3 regions of the Streptomyces sp. NPDC004561 genome follow, and region 3 is predicted to be linked to each of the others. Evidence: riboswitches for the same ligand, from Rfam matches in the RefSeq annotation. Region 3 holds a riboswitch; each other region holds the start of a gene.
The links. A riboswitch is a leader RNA that binds a small molecule or an ion and turns the genes downstream of it on or off. The one in region 3 is predicted to bind cobalamin.
Positions count from the first base shown of each region.

Region 1 (2,248 bases), on a different contig from region 3:
TCGCCGTCTTCCTGGTCGCCGCGAGCGCCACGATCTGGAAGCTGTCCCGCCGCGAGGTCATCGACCACACCAACGTCAACGCCGTCGACGAGACCGCGGAGCCGGCCGGCGTGGTGACCGCCGCCATCGCCGCGGTGACCCCGCCCCCGGTGGGCACGGTCACCGGCGACCTGACGGCCACGATCGCCGCCCCGGCCGCCGAACCGGCCCCCGCCGTTCCCCCGGCCGCCACCGTCTGACCCCGGTCACTCCTCCGGTTACTAAGGAAGCATCCCCATGAAGATCGACTGGGCGGCCATCGGCTCCGTCTTCGGCGTCAGCCTCGTGGCCACCGTGGGCCTGGTGGCCCTGTTCACCCTCGGCATCAGGGGCCTGGCCCGGCGCGAGCAGGCCGCGGCCCAGGGCGACTCCGCCGCCCTCGCCGTCACCGGCGCCTACGTCTGCTTCGCGGCCTGCGCGGCGGCGGTGGCGTACGGCTTCTACCTGATCGTGGTCAAGGCCTGACCGAGGATCAGGGCCGAGGCTGACCCGGCACCCCGGAAAACCCCGAGAGGCTCCCCTCCACCTGGTGTGGAGGGGAGCCTCTCGCGTATCCGGCAGTCCCACGGTGTGGGGATCGGCACACTCTCCCCTCGCAGGTCAACGGCAGGTTGACGGCCGTTCCGGGCGCGTGGTGGACTGCCCAGGCCATCTACGGCGGCAGGAGAGGAAGCCGGTGCGAATCCGGCGCGGTCCCGCCACTGTCACCGGGGAAGAACACCCCGGAAGCCAGGAACTCTCACCGCCGGATCTCGTCGAACCAGGGCGTGGACACCCTGAGTGAGGACACGTGTCGTGATGCTCGGCTGCCGAAGGACCAGTACCAGGACCGCTCCTGTGCCCACGGCCGGCTGAGCCGATGGGTGCCGATCGCACATACGCGTACGGCGCCGCCGCCGGCCTCCTCGGTGACCTGCTCCTCGGCGATCCCCGCCACGGGCATCCGGTCGCCGTGTTCGGGCGGGCGGCCGCTGCCGTGGAACGCGCGTTGTGGCACGACCACCGCGGCTGGGGCGCCCTGCACACCGTCGTGTGCGCCGGTGGCGCCGTCGCGCTCGGCGCGGTCGCCGCACGCTCCGTACGCCCCTCCCCCGCCGTCACGGTCGCGCTGACCGCGGCCGCCACCTGGGCCGTCGTCGGCGGCACCTCCCTCGCCCGGGAGGCGCGGACCGTCGGGCGGGCCCTTCAGGCCGGGGACGTCGAGGCGGCACGGGCCCGGCTGCCCCACCTGTGCGGCCGGGACCCGCAGGCCCTGGACGCCGACGGCATCGCCCGGGCCGTGGTCGAGTCCGTCGCCGAGAACACCTCCGACGCCGTGGTGGGCGCCCTGGTGTGGGGCGCCGTGGCCGGAGTGCCGGGGCTGCTCGGGTTCCGGGCCGTCAACACCCTCGACGCGATGGTCGGTCACCGGTCCCCCCGCCACCGCCGCTACGGCTGGGCCTCGGCCCGCCTCGACGACCTCGCCGGCTGGCCGGGGGCCAGGCTGACCGCCGTACTCGCCGCCCTGGCCGGTCCCGATCCGCGGGGCGCCGTACGGGCGTGGCGGGCGGACGCGGCACGGCACCCGAGCCCCAACGCCGGGCCCGTCGAAGCCTCCTTCGCGGGCGCCCTCGGCGTGCGCCTCGGCGGAACCCTGTCCTACGGCGGCCGTGTCGAACACCGCCCCGTGCTGAACGGCGCCACCGGACGGGCCGTCAGGGCCACCGACGTCGACCGGGCCGTACGGCTCTCCCGCCGCGTCGGCCTGCTCGCGCTCGGCGTCACCGTCGCCGCGCGCCGACTCGTGAAGGGACGTGTGAAGTGAACGGTGGTCTCCTCGTCGCCGGCACCACCTCCGACGCCGGCAAGAGCGTCGTGACGGCCGGGATCTGCCGGTGGCTGGTGCGCCAGGGCGTGAAGGTCGCGCCGTTCAAGGCGCAGAACATGTCCCTCAACTCCTTCGTGACCCGCGAGGGGGCGGAGATCGGGCGGGCCCAGGCCATGCAGGCCCAGGCGTGCCGGATCGAGCCGACCGCGCTGATGAACCCGGTGCTGCTCAAGCCGGGCGGGGAGCAGAGCAGCCAGGTGGTGCTGCTCGGCAAGCCCGTGGGCGAGCTGAGCGCGCGCGGGTACCACGGCGGGCGGCAGCAGCGCCTGCTCGGCACGGTCCTGGACTGCCTGGCCGAGTTGCGGGGCACGTATGACGCGGTGATCTGTGAGGGGGCGGGCA
Region 1 is NZ_JBSGDB010000297.1:3,194-5,441, forward strand. Features, by position in the region: gene ACWEN3_RS30725 (anion permease) at 1-239, shown strand, start outside; gene ACWEN3_RS30730 (hypothetical protein) at 277-504, shown strand; cobalamin riboswitch at 657-798, shown strand; gene ACWEN3_RS30735 (cobalamin biosynthesis protein) at 899-1,843, shown strand; gene ACWEN3_RS30740 (cobyric acid synthase) at 1,840-2,248, shown strand, end outside.
Region 1: linked by a shared signal. The riboswitch ahead of ACWEN3_RS30735 (cobalamin biosynthesis protein) and the one ahead of ACWEN3_RS26810 ((2Fe-2S) ferredoxin domain-containing protein) in region 3 are both predicted to bind cobalamin.

Region 2 (2,248 bases), on a different contig from region 3:
TCGGTGGTTCGGCGAAGGAGATCCCGGGCATCGGCGAGATCGGCTACATCGGCCTCACGGCCTTCGTGCTCAACGTCGTGGTGACCGTGGTCCTCACCTTCGTCCTGAAGGCCCTGAAGGCCCCCGAGGGCGTCGACGAGACCAGGCCGGACGACTACACGGCGGACGCGGGCGACCCCGGTGTCCAGGTGGAGCTTCCGCCCGCGACCGCGGGCACCGGTCACTGAACCACCGCCGTACGACGGGCCGCCGGAGAAAAACCGGCGGCCCGTCGCCGTACTCCTCCAGCAGACTCGGTCCCATGGACTTCCTGATCCGGCACGCCACACCCGACGAGTACGGCTCCCTCGGTGAGATCACCGCCCGGGCCTACCTCGACGACGGCCTCCTCGACTACGGCGAGGACGACGAGTACCTGCCCGTGCTGAGGGACGTCGCGCGGCGGGCCGCCGCGGCCGAGGTGCTCGTGGCGGTCCGGGACGGCGAACCGCTCGGCGGCGTCACCTTCGTCCCCGGCGGCGGCCCCGTCGCCGACATCGCGGGCCCCGGGGAGGCGGAGATCCGCGCCCTGGCCGTCGGGCACGGGGCGCGCGGGAAGGGCGTCGGCGAGGCCCTCGTCAGAGGTTGCGTCGAGCGCGCCCGCACCACGGAAGGCTGCGTCTCCGTCGTCCTGTCGAGCCGGCGCGCCATGCACACCGCCCATCGGCTCTACGAACGCCTCGGCTTCGTTCGCACTCCCGAGCGGGACTGGAATCCCGTGCCGCACCTGGACGACATCACGCTCCTCACCTACAAGTTGACGCTGTGAAGCCGGAGCGACACAACATCTGGGGGTGACACGACAGCCCGACACTAGATGTATGCTCATGCTCGCTGTCGCCGCAGGGGAATCCGGTGCGAATCCGGAACTGTCCCGCAACGGTGTACTTGCGTGCATCCGCACGCCTGTTCAAGTCCGAGGACCTGCCGGCAGCGCACCCGGCCGTCCGGTCCGGGTGCCCTGAGACGTCCGGGCCTCGTGGAGTGGGCCGGTGGACGCGACGCCGTGTGCGCTCGTGACTGCCCTCTGCCCTCCGCCAGGCCCGCGTGCCGAGCGAGGGAGAGCCCCACGTGACCATCGCGCCAGCCGAACCGGCTTCAGCCACAGGTCTGGAGAACGACGGACCCGGTGCCGCGCTGCTGCGGACCCTGACCGAGCTGACCGCCGACCTCCCCGACGCCGACCCCGGCCGGGTCGCCGCCGCCGCGCTGCGCGGCCGGTCCGCCCGCGCGGACGAGTCGGAGCTGCGCGAGCTGGCCACGGAGGCCGCCGCGGGACTCATCTCCGAGGACCCCGCCTACTCCCGGTTGGCCGCCCGGCTGCTGACCGTCTCCATCCGCGCCGAGGCCGCCTCGCAGGGCGTGACGTCGTTCACCGAGTCCGTGGCCGTCGGCCACCGGGAGGGCCTGATCGCCGACCGGACCGCCGAGTTCGTGCGGCTGCACACCGGGCGGCTGGACCTGCTGATCGACCCGGCCGCCGACGACCGCTTCGGCTACTTCGGGCTGCGCACCCTGCACAGCCGCTACCTGCTGCGGCACCCGATCACCCGCAGGGTCGTCGAGACGCCCCAGCACTTCATGCTGCGGGTCGCCGCCGGTCTGGCCGAGGACGACACCGTCCGCTCCGTCGACGAGGTCGCCGCGCTCTACGGGCTCATGAGCCGCCTCGACTACCTGCCCTCCTCCCCCACGCTCTTCAACTCCGGCACCCGGCACCCCCAGATGTCGTCCTGCTACCTGCTGGACTCCCCGCTGGACGAGCTGGACTCCCTCTACGACCGCTACCACCAGGTCGCCCGCCTCTCCAAGCACGCCGGCGGCATCGGTCTGTCGTACTCCCGCATCCGCAGCCGCGGTTCGCTGATCCGGGGCACCAACGGGCACTCCAACGGCATCGTGCCGTTCCTGAAGACCCTCGACGCCTCGGTCGCCGCCGTGAACCAGGGCGGCCGGCGCAAGGGCGCGGCCGCGGTGTACCTGGAGACCTGGCACTCCGACATCGAGGAGTTCCTGGAGCTGCGGGACAACACCGGTGAGGACGCCCGCCGTACGCACAACCTGAACCTCGCGCACTGGGTCCCGGACGAGTTCATGCGCCGGGTCGAGGCCGACGGGAAGTGGTCGCTGTTCTCCCCCTCGGACGTGCCCGGGCTGGTCGACCTGTGGGGCGAGGAGTTCGACGCCGCCTACCGCGAGGCGGAGCGCG
Region 2 is NZ_JBSGDB010000018.1:6,269-8,516, reverse strand. Features, by position in the region: gene mctP (monocarboxylate uptake permease MctP) at 1-227, shown strand, start outside; gene ACWEN3_RS04245 (GNAT family N-acetyltransferase) at 302-808, shown strand; cobalamin riboswitch at 861-985, shown strand; gene ACWEN3_RS04240 (ribonucleoside-diphosphate reductase subunit alpha) at 1,111-2,248, shown strand, end outside.
Region 2: linked by a shared signal. The riboswitch ahead of ACWEN3_RS04240 (ribonucleoside-diphosphate reductase subunit alpha) and the one ahead of ACWEN3_RS26810 ((2Fe-2S) ferredoxin domain-containing protein) in region 3 are both predicted to bind cobalamin.

Region 3 (2,248 bases):
CGGCCGAGGCGTGGGGCAGCCCAGGCGGCCTGAGCAGCCGGAATCGGGTCGCGCCCTCACGGCATCCCTCAGGAGTCGGGCGGCAGGATCTCGAACTCGCGCTCCACATGGCCGGTGTCCAGCCGCAGCCGCCAGATGTTGCGGCGGTGGGCCGCCGCCAGCACGGCCTGGAGCGGGGACGGCGGCACCACGAGGACGGGGCAGGCGGCGTGCGCGAGGCAGTAGCGGCCGACCGACGGCCACAGGGCGCGGTGCAGCCGGCCGCGCCGACCGGCGCCGATCGCGAGGATGTCGTCGTCCCGGTCGGCGGTCCGCACCAGCGCCGGCCCGGGAGTGCCCCGTACGACGAGCGCCTGCCCCGGCACCCCGGGATCCGTGCCGCCGAACACCTCGCACAGCGCCCGGGCGAGCCTCTCCTCGGCCAGCCGCTCCCACTCCCCGACCATGGCGGCCGCGGCCGGGAACCTGCGGGCCGCGAGATCACCCTCAGGCGGCTCCCAGGCCAGCACAGGCCAGAGCTCGGCCCCCCGGCGCCGTGCCTCGCCGGCGGCACGGCCCAGCGCGTGGAGGCTCCCCGGCGACCCGCTGACTCCCACCACGACACGGGCGGCTGAGGGCGGTCTGGACTCTGACATCGCATTCACCGTTCTCCACCCGCCGGCCGAAGGCTGCACAGCCGGCGATCCTCCATGGAACCGCTTCCATCTCACCTCTGTTCCGGGACTTCGAACAGCCCTCGCGCAAAGTCTTGCCGCCCTTCTGACGGCCGCTGCCACGCCGTTGCGCCAGGTGCGCCGGCGTCCTCTCCCGGAGGCGGGCGGGCGTGGGGCGCCGGTGATGGGATGATGATCGGCGACATAAGGCGACGGCGGTCCGAGGAAGCCGGTGTGAATCCGGCGCGGTCCCGCCACTGTGACCGGTCAGCGAGTTCCGGCAGGCCACCGCCCCGACCCGGGCGGGAAGGCGGGGCGAGCGACGATCCGGGAGCCAGGAGACTCACGCGGTCGCCTCCTCGACGAACACCGGGGCGGATCTCCCCGGGAGGGGAGGGGCGTGGCATGCCCGAGAAGCCGGCGCAGGAGACATCAGGCGGGACGGCGGACGAAAGCGGTCCGGTGCCGTGCCGGGTCGTCGTGTGCCGGGACTGCTGCTGCGGCAGTCCCAAGGTGACCGGGGTGGATCACGCGGCGCAGACCGCGCGTCTGCGGGCGGAGGTTCCGGTGCGCGTCTCCGACTGCCTCGACGTGTGCGACCAGGCCAACGTCGTCGTCGTACAGCCGTCCGCCGCGGGACGGGCAGCCGGTGCGCGGCCCGTCTGGCTGGGACTCGTCAACGATCCCGACGCGACCGAGGACATCGCCGCCTGGGTGCGGGCCGGCGGCCCGGGCGTGGCCGCCCTGCCGGACATCCTCGACCTCTACACCTTCACGCCTCCGCGGCGCCGCGCGGACCCCTGAGCCCGTGCGGCCTCCACGGCGTCGCGCGAACGGCGCCCGTTCCAGGCGATGTTGGCGACGCCGGGCGGAGGGGCGGACGTCTGCGTGACAGGTGGGAGAGGAAGATCACGCCGGGCGGACGCCGTCTTGGCCGCGTGCGCGCCACGCGGTACGGTCTGTCCGATATCGACGACGGCGAGACGGAAGCCGGTGGGAATCCGGCACGGTCGCGCCACTGTATGCGGGCACCCGAGGGTGCTCGTGAGTCAGACCCGTGGCCGTCGTCCTGTGCACCACCGAGATGGGACGCGAACTCCCAGAGGAGGTCCTGCCATGGCGCAGACCGTCGCCCGGCCGACAGCCACCACCCCCGCCCTCCCCACCAAGCTGCCGCTGAAGGCGATAGCTCCCTGGGCGGTCTTCTTCGGCATCCTGATGCTGGTCCTGCTGTACTTCGTCGGCGCCGAACAGGGCGCCACCTCCGTGTTCAGCGGCACGGACGTCCATGAGTGGGTGCACGACGCGCGCCACCTGCTCGGCTTCCCCTGCCACTGACGCGAGGGGACAGCGCACGCCCATGAACTCAGCAACCGTACGGAACCTTCTCGTACGGGGGATGCTCGCCGGCCTCGCGGCCGGCGGGCTCGCCCTGATCGTGGCCTATCTCCTCGGAGAGCCGAGCGTCGACAAGGCGATCAGCTTCGAGGAGGCCCACTCCCACGAGCACGAGATGGAAGTCGTCTCCCGCTCCCTGCAGTCCACCGCCGGCCTGGCCACCGGCGTCCTCGTCTACGGGGTCGCGTTCGGCGGTA
Region 3 is NZ_JBSGDB010000233.1:9,104-11,351, reverse strand. Features, by position in the region: gene ACWEN3_RS26815 (universal stress protein) at 69-635, opposite strand; cobalamin riboswitch at 877-997, shown strand; gene ACWEN3_RS26810 ((2Fe-2S) ferredoxin domain-containing protein) at 1,059-1,457, shown strand; cobalamin riboswitch at 1,592-1,734, shown strand; gene ACWEN3_RS26805 (CbtB domain-containing protein) at 1,770-1,991, shown strand; gene ACWEN3_RS26800 (CbtA family protein) at 2,014-2,248, shown strand, end outside.